2 linked regions of the Ruminococcus albus AD2013 genome follow. The protein of the gene in region 1 interacts with the protein of each later gene in a pairwise test. Links are inferred from orthologs where the notes say so. Each region holds a gene or a part of one and is shown in the gene's direction. Other genes may lie near its edges.

The links.
Region 2: the proteins of rlmN (region 1) and ftsZ interact in binary tests that used the Escherichia coli proteins (3 or more experiments, as listed by UniProt). The link is inferred for Ruminococcus albus AD2013 from one-to-one orthologs.

What each region holds. Positions count from the first base shown.
Region 1 is NZ_JAGS01000001.1:851,767-854,898, forward strand. Bases 1-2,796 are described here. They hold rlmN (23S rRNA (adenine(2503)-C(2))-methyltransferase RlmN), read left to right. Parts: upstream 1-773; coding sequence 774-1,820; downstream 1,821-2,796. Other genes in these bases: rsmB (16S rRNA (cytosine(967)-C(5))-methyltransferase RsmB), read left to right, coding at 1-769; N773_RS0103765 (Stp1/IreP family PP2C-type Ser/Thr phosphatase), read left to right, coding at 1,839-2,567; pknB (Stk1 family PASTA domain-containing Ser/Thr kinase), read left to right, coding at 2,603-2,796. Outside these bases: more of pknB, read left to right, coding at 2,797-3,132.
Region 2 is NZ_JAGS01000001.1:2,591,604-2,594,725, reverse strand. The notes cover bases 223-3,008. They hold ftsZ (cell division protein FtsZ), read left to right. Parts: upstream 223-914; coding sequence 915-2,102; downstream 2,103-3,008. Other genes in these bases: N773_RS0111520 (hypothetical protein), read left to right, coding at 2,442-3,008; N773_RS0111530 (cell division protein FtsQ/DivIB), read left to right, coding at 223-719. Also shown: more of N773_RS0111530, read left to right, coding at 1-222; more of N773_RS0111520, read left to right, coding at 3,009-3,122. UniProt on the Escherichia coli protein: Essential cell division protein that forms a contractile ring structure (Z ring) at the future cell division site. The regulation of the ring assembly controls the timing and the location of cell division.

The sequences.
Region 1 (3,132 bases):
TCCTACAACTATCAAGATAAATAACTTGATGGGTAGCGTTGATGAAACGCTTGATATGCTTCTTGCCGAGGGCGTTACTTTTGAGCGTTCCAAAATGCTTGAATATGCTGTAAATGTTGCTAATGCAGGTGCTATCGAAAAGACCGAAGCATACAAGCAGGGAAGATTCCATGTGCAGGATCTTGCAAGTCAGCTTTGCTGCAAAACACTTGATCCTCAGCCCGGAGATACAGTTCTTGATCTGTGTTCTGCACCCGGCGGAAAGACATTCACTATCGCCGAGATGATGAATAACGATGGAAGAGTTCTGGCATTTGATCTTCACCCCAACAGGGTAAAGCTGATACGTTCAGGTGCCGAAAGGCTGGGGCTGACCTGTGTTAGAGCTGATGTTAACAATGCAAAGGTCTTTAATCCCAATCTGCCCTTGGCAGACAGAGTGCTTGTTGACGCTCCCTGCTCGGGACTTGGGGTTATACGCCGTAAGCCCGAGATCAAGTACAAAGATCCTGCTGAATTTGACAGATTACCTGTTATTCAAGCAGAAATACTTGACACAGCGTCGAGGTATGTAAAGGTAAACGGTTTACTGGTCTATTCGACATGTACGGTTTCAAAAGCAGAAAATGAAGAAGTCGTTAAACAGTTCCTTGCTTCTCATGAGGATTTTGAGCCTGCTGATAGTAATGATGCATTCATGCAGACCATTACCCCGGATATGTATGGTTCTGACGGTTTCTTCATCGCTAAACTAAGGCGTCGGAGGTGAATATATGGTCGCTTACGACGAGAACGGAAAGATCGATATTTTAGGTCTGCTTCCCGAGGAACTTGAGGAGCAGATACTTCTTGCGGGAGAAAAGAAATTCCGCGCTAAACAGATATTTGAATGGCTTCATGTCAAAAGAGTCGATAGTTTTAGTAAAATGACTAATCTATCTGTACAATTGCGGGAAAAGCTAGAAAAAATATTTTGTTTAAAATCACTATTTATCGTAAAAAGACTTGAAAGTAACACCGATAATACTGTAAAATATCTGTATAGGCTTCCTGACGGGAACCATGTTGAGACTGTTATCATGGAGTATAACTACGGCAATACTGTCTGTGTTTCTACGCAGGTGGGCTGTAAGATGGGGTGCAGATTCTGCGCATCGACTATCGCTGGGTACAAGAGAGATCTTGCTTCCTCCGAGATACTTCTCCAAATATACGAAGCAGCAAGGGACAGCGGCAGGAAGATAACGGGTGCTGTGCTTATGGGTATCGGCGAACCGATGGATAATTTTGACAATGTAGTAAATTTCCTGAAAGTGCTTTCCTGTGAACAGGGAACTAATATGTCTCTGAGACACGTTTCTGTTTCAACTTGTGGGATAGTGCCGAGGATCTACGAACTTGCTGAGATGAAACTAGGCATAACTCTGTCGATCTCACTCCACGCTTCAAATAATAAGAGCAGAAGTGAGATAATGCCCGTTAACAATAAGTATGATATAAACGAACTTCTGACCGCGTGCAGGTATTACTTTAAGGTCACGGGCAGAAGGATTTCTTTTGAATATGCGCTTATTGATGGTCACAATGATAAGCAGTCAGATGCGGAAGAACTTGCCGCTCTGCTCAAAAATTTTGTGTGCCATGTGAATATTATTCCTGTTAATAAGATCAAAGAACGCAATTATAAGTCTGACAGGAAGGCGGCGGAAAAATTCCGTATGCGTCTTGAAAAATTAGGTCTTAACGCGACAGTCCGCAGAACGCTTGGTTCTGATATCGACGCTGCCTGCGGTCAGCTGAGGCGGGAATATGAAATATGAAGAAAGGCGGTGAGCTGTATGTTTCTGGCATTTGGTACGGATATAGGTCAAAAGAGAGAAGAGAATCAGGATAGAGTAAGAGTCGAGGTTCTTGGCGATAATATGTGCATCGCTGCTGTTTGTGACGGTATGGGCGGTGCAGCTTCTGGTGCAGTTGCAAGTCAGCTTGCTGTTGACAGTTTTATCGAAAGGGTCAAGGAGAATTTCAGACCCGATATGAACAGTAATTCTATCAGAAATCTTTTGCTCAATGCCGTTCATTACGCAAATACCTGTGTATATGAAAAAAGCATAGAGGATATAGATAAGAACGGGATGGGTACAACCTGCGTTGCTGCTTTGGTCATTGACAAGAACATATACATTGTCAATGTGGGTGACAGCCGCGGTTATCTGTTGACAAAAGACGGCATTGACCAGATCACCACAGATCATACTTATGTCGAAGTGCTCAGGCGAAGCGGTCAGATAACAGATGAAGATGCTAAGACCCACCCTATGAGAAATGTGATCACCAGGGCAGTGGGTGTTGAACCCGATGTCGAGGTCGATTATTTCGAACGCTATGAAGAGGGCAATTTTGCTGTTGTGCTTTGTTCTGACGGTTTGTCGGGGTATTGCAGTGATGAACTTATATACTGCACTGTTTTCGGGAATAATCTCGATGAGGCAGTAAAAAAGCTCATCGACCATTCAAACGAATGCGGAGGCAAAGATAATATAACCGCTGCTATAGTGGCCAACTGATGAGACAATAAAATAATATTTAGGAGTTGAATAAAATGGATTCTAATATCGGTAAGAAGCTGGATGGCAGATATGAAATTACCGAGCTTATAGGCGTAGGCGGAATGGCTGATGTCTATAAGGCACAGGACGTAATGGAAGACCGTCCTGTGGCTGTAAAGATCCTTAAACCCGAGTTTTCGGGCGACGAGGAGTTCCTGAGAAGATTCAGGAATGAGAGCAAGGCTATCGCAGTGCTGTCTCACCCTAATATCGTCAAGATATACGATGTGGGCTTCACTGATGAGATACAGTTCATCGTGATGGAATACATCGACGGTATCACGCTGAAAGAGTTTATTGAACAGCAGGGTGTACTGAAATGGAAAGATGCACTGCACTTCATCACACAGATACTGAGAGCTTTGCAGCACGCTCATGACAAGGGCATCGTTCACAGGGATATCAAGCCGCAGAATATCATGCTGTTTACAGACGGCACGATAAAGGTCATGGACTTCGGCATCGCAAGATTTTCCAGGATCGACGGCAAGACCCTTTCTGATAAGGCAATAGGCTCTGTTCA
Region 2 (3,122 bases), 1.7 Mb from region 1 along the record:
TCCCTATAATCACGGGTTTCAAGTTCTATACGGCACAGGAACGTATAGATAAGGGCGAAGAACTCACAGATGAGGAGATATTTGCTTTTCGTGCGGCAGGTGCAAAGCTGAGGTCGGAGGACAATTACAGCGATAAAATAATCAACGACCTTATGAAAGAACTTATCGAGCAGGATTATGAGAATGTAAAGACTATTGATATCACCTCCCGTGCGAATATTATGCTGAATATCGACAACAGGCTGGATATCAAGCTGGGAAGTTCGGCGGATATCGGATATAAGCTGAGCTATTTCAAAGCAGTGATGGGCAAGCTTGCTGATAACTATGAGGGTACGCTCATATATAACGGCTCTGAAAACGGCGTTTCAGCTATACCTAAGGATAAGTATATCGGCAAGCCTACATTCGCTAAAGACCCTGAAAAAACCAATACCGACGACAGTGCTGCGGAAGATGCCAACACAGAAGACGGCACTGATTCCGATAATTCTGCTGATAACGGTCAGGCTGAAAATGATGTTACGAATAACGGTGACGGTCAGGCAGATAACAACGGCGGATATGATGAAAACGGTGTCTGGACGGATAATACAGGGGACAATGGTCAGTATTATGACAACGGCGGCTGGACTGACAATAACTGGGATAACGGTCAGTACTACGATAATGGCGGCGGATATGACTATACTTACGATAATGGTGGGTATGGCTGGTAACATAATCAATTAATAAAAAATTAACCAATATAATGGCATTAAATTGTCAAAATCCTTTACAATTCGGGAAATTTGTGATATAGTATTAGTGTATCTAATTATGTTCTTCGGGTCGGATTATATAAAGACAGAAGAAATATAAGGTTAATAATGACCCGTAAGGATATGTGAAAATATTTTGGGAGGATGTTTACTATGAGTTACGAATTTGTAGAAGAGCCAATGGTTGGTGCAAGCATTAAGGTCATCGGCGTCGGCGGCGGCGGCGGAAATGCACTTAATGGCATCGCAGCGGCAGGTATACAGGGCAATGTTGAATACATAGCTGTAAATACCGATATACAGGCACTTAAAAAATCACAGGCAGACAGACAGATACAGATCGGCGCTAAGCTGACTCACGGTCTGGGCGCAGGTGCAAAGCCTGAGATCGGTGAGGCTTCCGCACAGGAGAGCCAGGACGAGATAGCTGAGGCTATCAAGGACGCTGATATGGTATTTATCACAGCAGGTATGGGCGGCGGCACAGGTACTGGTGCAGCTCCCGTTGTTGCTGAGATAGCTCAGAGCCTTGAAAAGCTCACCATAGGTGTTGTTACCAAGCCTTTCAAGTTTGAGGGCGTTAAGAAGATGCAGAGAGCTGAAAGCGGTATCGAGCAGCTGGTAAAGCACGTTGATGCACTGATCGTTATACCTAACCAGAACCTCATTACCAGCGATATGAGACTGACCATGAAGCAGTCATACCAGATCGCCGATGAAGTGCTGAAGACTGATGTTATTGCTATTGCAGAGATAATCACAAGACATGATGAGATAAACGTTGACTTCGCCGATGTTACAACCATCCTTAAGGGTGCGGGCAGAGCTCACATCGCTATCGGCCACGGCGAAGGCAAGGATAAGGTTCAGGATATCGTTGATCAGGTTATCGCTTCCAAGATACTTGAGACTTCTATCAGAGGCGCTAGAAGACTGATAGTTAATGTTAATATGTCCGAAGACCTCCTTATCAGTGATATGGACGAGCTGACCGCAGCTATCGCAGATGCAGCTGATGACGGCGCAGAGATCATCTTCGGTAACGGCACAAATCCCGATACCAAGGACTGCATGGACGTTACTGTTATCGCAGCTGACTTTGTTGACGGTATCCCTTCTGCTGCTAACTATCAGGAAGCTGCTGCTCTTCAGCAGGCTCAGGTACAGGCAGTTCAGGCTGTACAGGCAGTATCTCCCGCTCCTACCGCTCAGACATTCTCTTTCCAGAGAACTGAGGAGGACAAGAAGGCTGACGCTGAAGCTATGTACAGAGCAGGTGTAAAGGCTGCTGATAAGACAGATATCTACGACGATATCTTCAACGTTTTCAAGAATAAGTGATCCACGCTCAAAGACGAGTCCGGCGGCTCGTCTTTGCTTGATAGAATTTGTTCAGATATTCTGAATTAAGTTCAGCTACAGTGAGGATAAACTGAACCGATTTTCATGCACTCGGCGGTGGGTGAAAAAATGCTTGATTTCCATAAATATCGGCATAAATCGGACGGAAATATGCACAAAAACAAGTATGAATATTGTGTAGATTACTGAATTTTTATGTTTATGCTCAAATCGTCAAAATTAGTGGTTGAAATAATTTTTTGTTTATAGTATAATAGAGTGTACTAAGGATTATTGTAAATAATATCTTCGCTAACATATATTCAGGAGGGAATTAAAATGGCTAGTAATGGTTATTTGAGAACAGTAAGAGTCGGCGGCTTCGATAAGCAGGACGTTCTGCAGTATGTTGATGAGCTGACTTCTAAGATCTATCAGCTGGAGACTAAGGTCAAGGATCAGGAAGAGCAGATAGACCAGCTTGCTCAGGGCGGCAGCGACTCTAAGGGTGACGACGAGGCCAAGAAGGAACTCGAAGCTAAGGTAGAGGAAGCCAAGCAGAAGATAGCTGAGCTGATGGCATCTACTGATACCATGAAAGTCAGAATTGCCGACTATGAGCAGCAGATCGCTGATAAGGACGCAGAGCTCGAGGAGAAGAACGCCGAGATCGAGACACTGAAGGACAAGGTAGCAGAGGCAGAGCAGAAGGCTAGCCAGGCTGCTAACAGCGGTTCTCAGCAGGCATTCGATATGGGACAGATCTTCGTACAGGCTCAGCAGACTGCTAATATGGCTATCGAGAAGGCTAGAGCAGACGCAAAGCAGATCACTGACGATGCTGAGGCTCAGGCTAACCAGGTCATTGATGATGCTAATGCACAGGCTGAGGCTACTGTTACAAAGGCTAATACCGAGGCAGAGCAGACTATCAGCGCAGCTAATGCAAACGCAGAAGCTACTAAGGCAGAAGCTAAGAAAGAGGCAGATCAGGTTACAGGTGCTGCTTATTCCGAGGCT